3 regions of the Rhodococcus sp. 1R11 genome follow, and region 2 is predicted to be linked to each of the others. Evidence: riboswitches for the same ligand, from Rfam matches in the RefSeq annotation. Region 2 holds a riboswitch; each other region holds the start of a gene.
The links. A riboswitch is a leader RNA that binds a small molecule or an ion and turns the genes downstream of it on or off. The one in region 2 is predicted to bind cobalamin.

Region 1: another riboswitch for cobalamin. It lies ahead of metE (5-methyltetrahydropteroyltriglutamate--homocysteine S-methyltransferase); the one in region 2 lies ahead of E4P29_RS03605 (iron ABC transporter permease).
Region 3: another riboswitch for cobalamin. It lies ahead of E4P29_RS09315 (magnesium chelatase subunit D family protein); the one in region 2 lies ahead of E4P29_RS03605 (iron ABC transporter permease).

What each region holds. Positions count from the first base shown of each region.
Region 1 covers NZ_SPNG01000010.1:223,454-226,727, reverse strand. Annotated here, with positions in the region: gene metE (5-methyltetrahydropteroyltriglutamate--homocysteine S-methyltransferase) at 1-1,665, opposite strand, end outside; cobalamin riboswitch at 1,794-2,003, opposite strand; gene E4P29_RS18540 (3-deoxy-7-phosphoheptulonate synthase) at 2,241-3,274, shown strand, end outside.
Region 2 covers NZ_SPNG01000002.1:72,557-75,830, reverse strand. Annotated here, with positions in the region: gene E4P29_RS03615 (enoyl-CoA hydratase-related protein) at 1-473, shown strand, start outside; gene E4P29_RS03610 (LLM class flavin-dependent oxidoreductase) at 493-1,521, opposite strand; cobalamin riboswitch at 1,698-1,922, shown strand; gene E4P29_RS03605 (iron ABC transporter permease) at 2,048-3,085, shown strand; gene E4P29_RS03600 (ABC transporter ATP-binding protein) at 3,085-3,274, shown strand, end outside.
Region 3 covers NZ_SPNG01000004.1:287,203-290,476, reverse strand. Annotated here, with positions in the region: gene E4P29_RS09315 (magnesium chelatase subunit D family protein) at 1-1,807, opposite strand, end outside; cobalamin riboswitch at 1,847-1,982, opposite strand; gene E4P29_RS09310 (GNAT family N-acetyltransferase) at 2,034-2,510, opposite strand; gene mqo (malate dehydrogenase (quinone)) at 2,522-3,274, opposite strand, start outside.

The DNA of each region.
Region 1 (3,274 bases), on a different contig from region 2:
CATTCCCTTGACCGGTTTGTCGGTCAGCGACTGCGCGTACGTCGACCACTCCACCGTCATCGGTGCCGGGCGCGAGACGTCGCCGTACAGGATCGGTGGTCGCACGCATCGTGATCCGTACGACTGCACCCAGCCGTTGGCGGTCACGACGAAACCGTCGAGTTGCTCGGCGAAGTACTGCACCATGTCGTTTCGTTCGGGCTCGCCGTGGACGAGCACGTCCAGCCCCAGACGCTCCTGTAGCGCAACGACATCGGCGATCTCCTCGCGCATCTGTCGCACGTACTCCGCTTGGTCGACGGTTCCGCTGCGCAGCGCCGCCCGGGCGAGGCGGATCTTGCTCGTCTGCGGGAAGGAGCCGATGGTCGTCGTCGGCAGAACAGGGAGCGAGAGATGCTCGGCCTGTGCGACGCGACGGACGTCTCCTGGGCTGCGGTCACGGCCGGCCGCGCCGGTCACGCGCGCACGGATTGTCGGATCGTGCAGTCGTGCATCGTGGCTCCGCGAATCCAGAGCCGCGCGGGCCGACTCGAATCGGTCCGACCCGAATCGCTCGGTCTCCCCGGCTGTGTCGCCTTGTAGTGCGCGGGCGAGCACCGAGACCTCGGTGATCTTCTCGTTCCCGAACGCCAGCCACGACCGCAGTGTCGGCTCGAGCTGAGGTTCGGCGTCCAGTGAATACGGAACGTGCAGTAGCGAGCACGACGACGACACAGCCACTGCGCGTGCATGTCTGCCGACCTCGTGCAATGTTTCGAGCGCGGCGTCGAGATCGGTGCGCCAGATGTTGCGTCCGTCGACGACGCCGGCCACGACGAGCATCGACGAGGTAGCAGGAGTAGCCGCAAGTTGCTCGGCCGCACCGGGAACGGTCAGATCGAGTGCCAGGCCCTCGATCCCGGTGGACGCCACTGCGGGCAGCGCGTCGCCCAGGTCGCCGAAGTAGGACGCCAGCAGAATGGCCGGGCGGGTCTGCGAGGCTGCGAGTTGCTCGAAGCATCGGGTTGCCGCTGCGACAGTCTCGTGGTCGAGGTCGCGCACCAGCGCCGGTTCGTCGATCTGGACCCACTCGGCTCCGGCTGCGGTGAGGAGTTCGAGCAGACGGGCGTAGAGCGGAATCAGTTCGTCGACCCGTTCCAGCAGCGAATCGGAGGAGCCGACGGACTTGGACAGCAACAGGAAGGTGATCGGCCCGATGATCACCGGACGTGCCGGGATGCCCAGTGCGCGAGCCTCGTTCACCTCGCCGAGCACCTTGTTCGGGTGCAGGGAGAACGTGGTCTCGGGCGAGATCTCGGGCACGAGGTAGTGGTAATTGGTGTCGAACCATTTGGTCATTTCGAGCGGGGCGATGGTCTGGGTGCCGCGGGCCGCGGCGAAGTACCGATCGAGTTCGCCCTCGACCGCCTCGACCCGCGGCGGCAGAGCTCCCAGGAGTGCCGCAGTGTCGAGCATCTGGTCGTAGTACGAAAAGGTGTTCACCGGAACGGAATCGAGCCCGGCTGCGAGTGTGCGCCAATCGTTCTCACGAAGAATTTTCGCGACCTCTTCGAGGGCTGCGGCATCGAGCCTTCCGGCCCAATAGGATTCGACGGCTTTCTTCAGTTCTCGGTTGGGTCCGATGCGAGCCGAACCGAGCACGGTGGCAGTGAAATCGTGGTTCACAGTTGATCTCCAGGTGACTGCAAGTGGGTGGTGCACCGTCTTCACGGGCGCGCAGATCCCGGTGAGCCCTGACCACAGCCGTACCCGGGTTACGCGCCCATTCCACGAGGCGGTGAACCGCTGCACACGGCGTGCACAGCACAGAGGGCAGGTATTCGGACTTGCAGGCGTGCGGACGGAGAGCCCACTCCTACTGGCCGTCGCTTCCCGAAGAGGCTTCTTCAGTGCGTGATGACGGCGGTCGTTCCTGCATACCGCTGCGGGACAGTCCCGGATTCTCACCGGGTTCCCTCTCACGATGCGCCGTGACTGCACGCACCGCTCGACGCCGAGGTGAACTTCGGGGCTCCTCATGACCACCTGGCGAACCGACTGCAGGGACGAGCATAGATGCATCACGGGAGAGTCTGTTACGGTGCTCTCCATGCAGCGCACGTATTTCTGGTTTAGCAGGTCGGCCCCGGGTGGGTCAGCCAGCGACGCCATGCGCTGACCTCCACCCCACGAGCCGGATACAGACCGGCTCGAAGTGCGCGTGGAGCATGCGGAGCCGGCCTGGGAACAGGAAACCTCTCATGACGCTCTCCCTCGACACCCCGTCACTCGACGATCAGCGCACCATCAGCATCAGTCCGCTGGTGGCGCCGTCGGTCGTACGCCGCGAGCATGCGGTCGACGACGCGATCTCGGCGAGTGTTCGCACCGGACGCTCCGGTGTCGTCGACATCCTCGACGGCCGTGACGACCGACTGATCGTCGTGGTCGGCCCGTGTTCGGTGCACGACGCCGACGCCGCCCTCGACTACGCCCGACGCCTTGCCACGACGGCAGCCGAGCTGGGCGACCGACTGCACATCGTCATGCGCGTCTACTTCGAGAAACCGCGAACGACGCTCGGATGGAAGGGTCTGATCAACGATCCGCACCTCGACGGCAGCTTCGACATCAACGAGGGTCTACGAGTGGGACGCCAACTGCTGCTGGATATCTCGGCGCTGGGCTTGCCCGTCGGCTGCGAATTCCTCGACCCGATCACCCCGCAGTACATTGCGGATCTGGTCAGCTACGGTGCCATCGGAGCACGGACCGCGGCCAGCCAGGTGCACCGGCAGCTGTGCAGCGCCTTGTCGATGCCGGTCGGTATCAAGAACTCGACCGAAGGTGACATCCAGGTCGCCGTGGACGGAACCCGCGCCGCCGCGGCGAGCCACGTCTTCCCCGGAACCGATCTCGACGGCAAGGCGGCCTTGATCAGGACCGTCGGAAACCCCGATTGCCACGTCATCCTGCGCGGCGGCGTCGACGGACCGAACTACGACGCCGAGTCCGTGGCCGATACCGTTGCCCGCCTGCGTAAGTCGGGGCTGCCGGAGCGAGTGGTCATCGATGCCAGCCATGGAAACAGCCGCAAGGATCACAACAAGCAGGTGGACGTGGTCACCGACGTGGCCGCCAGGGTCGCGGCCGGCGAGCACGGCATCGTCGGGCTGATGCTCGAGAGCTTCCTCGTCGCGGGGCGTCAGGACCTCGAACTCGGCCACCGGGACGAGCTCGTGTACGGCCAGTCCATCACCGATGCGTGCCTCGATTGGGACACGACGGCAACGCA
Region 2 (3,274 bases):
TCATCGGAACGGTGCAGGAACTGCTGGTGCGGTTCTTGACCCTCCCGATGCAGACGGTGGCGGCCATGCAGGGGCACACCTACGGCGGTGCCGCATTTTTTGTCATGGCACACGACTACCGCGTCATGCGCTCCGATCGCGGCTTCCTGTGCTTTCCTGGCGTCAACATCGGCGCAACCTACAGCCCGGGAACAGTCGACATGGTCCGAGCCAAGCTCGCCCCGCACACGTTCCACGAAGCACTGACCACGGGCCGACGCTACGGAGGAGTGGACGCAGCCGCCCTCGGCTTGGTGGACGCTGTGGCCACCGAGGAACGGCTGCGTGACGACGCACTCTCTCGGGCAACGGATTTGATCGGGACCCGCGGCCCCGTACTCGGCGAAATCAAGCGCACGATGTACGCGAGCGAGATACGTTCGCTGTCCACCCCGGTCGCCGGTGTGGACGAAATGGAATGGGCCGCGAACTGATTCTCGCTGCCGCTGCCGCTTACGCGTCGGCGACCAGCGGAGCGACCTCGGTACCGAGTAGCTCGATGCCGCGCAACAGATCACCGTGGGCGAGACGCGGATTGGTCATCTGCAGCGACAGTCGATCCACACCGCCGAGTTGTTCGCTCACTCGAACGATCTTGTCGGCCACGGTTTTCGGGTCACCCATGAAGAACGCGCCGTTGGGTCCCGACGTGGCGTCGAACTGCTGTCGGCTCGGTCGAGCAAACCCGCGCTCGCGTGAGATCTTGGTGAACATCTCGTTCCAGCCCGGGTAGATGGTGTCGGCTGCCGCCTCGGTGGTGTCGGCGACGAATCCGAACACGTGCAATCCGACTTTCAGCTTCTCCGGCGAGTGACCCGCTTGCGCGCCGGCGCGCCGATACAGGTCGACGAGCGGCGCGAACTGGCGCGGTTCTCCACCGATGATGGCGATCATCAGGGGTAGGCCCAAAAGCCCTGCACGAGCGAATGATTCGGGGGTTCCGCCGACACCGACCCAGATGGGTAGCGGATCCTGCAGCGGACGAGGATAGATCCCCTGACGGTTCAGCGCCGGCCGGTGCCGGCCGGACCACGTGATCTCTTCGTTGTTGCGAATCTGCAGCAGGAGATCCAGCTTCTCGGCGAACAAGGAATCGTAATCGGCCAAGTCGAGTCCGAACAGCGGGAAAGACTCGGTGAACGAGCCTCGTCCGACCACCAAATCGATCCGGCCCTTCGAGATCAGGTCGAGAGTGGCGAACTCCTGGAACACTCGCACCGGATCGTCGGCACTGAGTACCTTGACCGCGCTGCCGAGCCGGATGTTCTCGGTACGCGCAGCGGCCGCGGCCAGAATGATCGACGGAGCCGAATCGTAGTACTCGCTGCGGTGATGCTCGCCGATGCCGAAGGAGTAGAGACCGACCTGATCCGCGAGGGCGATCTCCTCGAGTAGGTGCCCCATCCTCTTCTCCGGCGCGATGACGCGGCCGTCGGTCGGATCGGTCACGGAAGAGACGAAGCTGTCTACGCCCAGGTGCATTGGGTACCTCTCGATTCGGGATGGACGAACCCATCAGCGTCGATGAAGGTTCGATTATTCCAGTGGAGGGTGGGCAGAAAACTACTACTCTCCCCAACGCTTCGACTCATCCGCCGCGAAGTACATCCGCTGACTTGCAGCGAAGCGGACCGACACAACGCGTCACTCATGAGCTGTTATCGTGCGTGTGCGTTGGTTTTCGATGGCCGTGCTGGTCATCGGATCGTAAGAGGGAATCCGGTGAGAACCCGGAACTGCCCCGCAGCGGTGAGTGGAAACGACCGCGGTCATCGAGCACTGGGATTCGTCCTGGGAAGCGACCGCCAGTAGGAGTCGTCCGAGAACGTCGTCGGACGGCGTGTCCGCGAGTCCGAAGACCTGCCACCGCGGCTGCGCCGCCGGCGTGGTCGCCTGTCGATCCCGAGGGACACGGTCGACGAGGTCGTCGTTCGCGCTGCGCGGATTCGCCTCGGATACCGTGCTTTTCGCAGTTCGCCAGGTCAGGGATCAGCGGAGAAAGTTGCGCATGCAGTCCAGATCGGTCCTGCCCCTCACTGTGCTCGCCGCCGCGATCTGGGCAGTGTCAGCCCTGTCGGCACTGATGTTCGGGGCCGCGCACATCCCGGCAACCGACGCCATGGGCTATCTGTGGGCCCAGCTGTCCGGCGGCACGATCGCCGTCGGTGACGTTCCCGACTACCGCATCGTCGTCGATTCTCGGCTGCCGCGGGTGTTGCTGGCGACGCTCATCGGAGCAGGTCTCGCAGTGGTCGGACTGGTGGTGCAGGCGATGGTGCGCAACGCGCTCGCAGACCCCTACGTTCTCGGAATCTCGTCGGGTGCATCGGTAGGCGCGACGTCGGTGGTCCTGTTCGGCACGTTCGGCGCCCTCGGCATCTACGCCCTCTCGAGTGCAGCGTTCCTAGGCGCACTCGCGGCAACCGCCCTGGTGTATGTGATGGCACGCTCCCCGGTAGGGCTGGTGCCCCTGCGCCTGGTCCTGACAGGTACCGCGTTGGGTTACGGGTTCTCTGCAATGACGACCGTGCTGATCTTCCTGGCACCTCAGGGCGACGGCGCTCGCAGCGTGATGTTCTGGTTGCTCGGCAGCCTCGCCGGTGCTACCTGGGCCGGCGTCCCGCTGGCCGCCACAGTCACCGTGGCCGGAGTCGCCGCGACCGCTCTGACGGCCCGCAGACTGAACGCGCTGTCGATGGGAGACGAAGTCAGCGCGGCACTGGGCTTGAACGCAGCACGGCTACGGCTGACTCTCTTCGTGACATCCGCGGCGATGACAGGGTGCTACGTGTCGATCTGTGGCGCAGTGGGATTCGTGGGTCTGGTCGTCCCTCACGTAGCACGGTTACTGGTCGGGGCCGACCACAGCAGGCTTGTCGTGATCACCCCGGTCCTGGGTGCGGCTTTCCTCGTCACCGCGGACCTGGTGTCCCGAACGGTTCTACCGCCGCAGGAGCTCCCCCTGGGGGCGATCACCGCGGCAGTGGGAGTTCCGGCGTTCGTACTGCTGATGCGTCGCCGCGGCGCGATGATCGGTGACCGTTGATGCGCGTCGACTACGACGACGTCGCAGTCGATATCGGCGGCACCCGCATCATCGACGACGTCACCATGAGCCTGGATGCCGGCAGCATCGTCGGCATCGTCGGCGCGAACGGGAGCGGCAAGTCGACACTGTTGCGGTGTCTGTATCGAGCGACCGAGCCCTCGACCGGACGTATCGAGGTAGGTGGCC
Region 3 (3,274 bases), on a different contig from region 2:
CCGACGCGATCTTGTCCGCAGCGATGCGACCGGCGGCGATTCGCGCCCGACCGACGGGATCGGTGCCGCCCGTGGCACGCCCATCCGTCAGTGCGACCACCAACGCGCGCCGCAGCGGGTCTCGAACCTTCTCGCGCAGCACCAACTCTCGTGCGGTCAGGAATCCCTGCGCCAACGGAGACTTGCCCCCGGTCTTCATCTTTCGCAGCCGCGTCACAGCGACATCGACCGAGGACGTCGGCGGCAGTACTGTCTCGGCCTCGGTGCCGCGCACGGTGATGACCGCGACCTTGTCGCGCCGTTGATAGGCGTCACGGAGCAGAGAGAGCACCGCACCCGTCACCGCCGACAGTCGGTCTCGCGCAGCCATGGATCCCGACGCGTCGACGACGAAGACGATGAGGTTGCCCTCGCGTCCCTCCTTGACTGCTCCGCGCAGATCCTCGGGCGCCAGTCGCAGCCGCCCGGCCGTGCGCCCGCGCACCACCTGCTGCTCCGCTGCCGCGAACAACGTACCGATCAGATGCAGACCCCGGCCCGGTTCGACGGTGGGACGAACCGACCGTCCGTACGAGGACCTCGACCGCGAGCGCCTACCCGGAGCACCTTCACCGACACCCGGGAGTTCGATGAGCCGCGCCTTGAACTGCGCGCCCGGCGTTCCCGCCTGCCGATCGCTGCCGGCACCGGTCGGGGCCTTCTCCTGGCTGTCGGCCGGTTCCTGCGGGGCGTCGGATTCCGTGTTCGACGGCGCTTCGGAGTTCTCCGCTGCGTCGGGCCGGGGCGCTCCGCCGTCACCGTCGGGATCCGGCTCCTGCTCGGGATCGGGTTGCTGCTCGGCCTGTTCGGCGGCGTCGCGCATGGCGTCGTCGAGCTGCTTGTCGTCTATACCGGGCTCGTCGAAGGGGTCGCGTCGACGCCTGTGCGGTAGCGCCAGTTCGGCCGCGACGCGCACGTCCTCCTCGGTCACCTCGCTCGCGCCTCGCCACGCAGCGTGGGCGGAGGCAGTACGCGCGACCACCAGGTCGGCGCGCATACCGTCGACGTCGAACGATGCGCACAGCGCAGCGATTCTCCGAAGTTCCTTGTCGCTCAACACCACATCGTCGAGGATCGTGCGTGCAGCCACGATCTGCGCTGCAACGGCGGCGTCCTCGTCGACGTACGCGGCCGCGAACCCGTGGGGATCACGCTCGTAGTTCATTCGCCTGCGCACGACATTCATGCGCACGTCCACATCCCGCGACGCGGTGACCTCGACCGCCAGACCGAATCGGTCCAGCAACTGTGGCCGGAGCTCTCCCTCCTCGGGATTCATTGTGCCTACGAGGACGAATTGTGCTGAGTGAGAATGCGATACGCCGTCTCGCTCGACGTGTACGCGGCCCATCGCCGCCGCGTCGAGCAGAACGTCGACGAGATGGTCATGCAGCAGGTTCACTTCGTCGACGTAGAGAACGCCGCGGTGTGCTGCTGCGAGCAGGCCGGGTTGGAATGCTCGTTCCCCATCGCGCAGTACCTTCTCGAGGTCGATGGACCCCACCACTCGGTCCTCGGTCGCTCCCACCGGAAGCTCGACCAGCTTGGCCGGGCGGGCACCGTCCTCGTCCTCGACGGCAGGCAGCAGCGTTGCGAGCGCGCGAACCACCGTCGATTTCGCAGTCCCCTTCTCTCCGCGCACCAGCACACCGCCGATACCGGGGTGCACCGCGCACAGAATCAACGACAATCGCAGCTGATCCTGACCGACGATCGCACTGAACGGATATCCCGGTTCGGGGACACTGCTCTCTCGTTGCACAACCAATTCCCTTCGTGCTCGGAGTTCCGCGCCGAGCGTTCGGTGGACGACACGAAGCCGGGCGGCGATCTGGCTGACAGGAGAACACTCCTGAACACAGTGGCGGGACCGCGCCTGGTTCTCACAGGACTTCTCCGCACTCGACTTCGAACGGAACACTACCGCCGAACGAACGAATGCCACACACGCCTGGACGTGTGTGGCATTCGTAGCTTCGGATCCGAACGGGCTGCTACGCCTCGCTCCACGCGGTGCCGCCGCCGCGACGCATAGGCGTGTGCGGAATACCGTCTTCGAGCACTTCCTCGCCGTCGGGCAGGAAGCCGTGCTTGGCGTACATGTCGACGAGGTAGCTCTGCGCGTTGATCCGGCACGGTGCCGAACCGACCTCGGCCAGTGCGGCCCGCAGGATTCGCGTGGTGTGTCCCTGTCCCCTGGCCGAGCGCTGGGTGCACAGGCGGCCGATACGGAACGCCTTCTCGCCGTCGTCGTGCTCTTCGAGCAAACGCAGAGTGCACACCACTTCACCGTCTCGTTCGAGCCAGAAGTGCCGCGTCTCGGTCAGCAGGTCACGTCCGTCCAACTCCGGATAGGCGCAGGCCTGCTCCACCACGAACACCTCGACACGCAGCTTCAACAGGTCGTACAACGTGCTGTTGGACAGGTCTAGTGCCCACGATCGTTTGAGAGCTGCTGCTTGCGTATTCATACCTTTTGCTATCACACACCCGTGGGCTGTGCGAGCTCACGCGAACTTTCCAGCTCCAGTGTCTTCGAGGTCCAGGCCCAGACTTCGTCGAACAGCGAGCTGTTCTGAGCCAGTTTGACCCCCAGGGACGGGACCATTTCCTTGAGCTTGGGCTGCCACGCGTCGTACTTGTCTCCGAAGCACCGCTGGAGCACGTCCAGCATGGCCGGTACGGCTGTCGATGCGCCGGGAGAGGCACCGAGCAGGCCTGCGATGCTGCCGTCGGCAGCGTTGACCACAGCGGTACCGAACTCGAGAACGCCGCCGCGTCCCTTCTTGCGGATCACCTGCACACGCTGACCGGCTGTGACCAGCTCCCAGTCCTTGGCAACGACGGTCGGCGCGAACTCCCGCAGAGTCTCGACCCGATCGGACTGCGACTGAGCCAACTCGCTCACCAGGTACTTCACGAGCCCGAGCTCGGTCACGCCGACGCCGAGCATCGACATCAGGTTGCCCGGCTTGACCGAGCCGGGCAGGTCGGTAATCTTGCCCTGCTTGAGGAACTTCGGTGACCAGCCCGCGTACGGTCCGAACAACAATCCCTGCTGGCCGTTGATGACACGCGTGTCGAGGTGCGGAACCGACATCGGCGGAGCTCCCACCGAGGCCTTTCCGTACACCTTGGCCGAGTGCTGCTCGATCAGCTCGGGGTTGGTGCACCGCAGCCATTCGCCGCTGACGGGGAATCCGCCGAAGCCCTTGATCTCGGCGATGCCCGACTT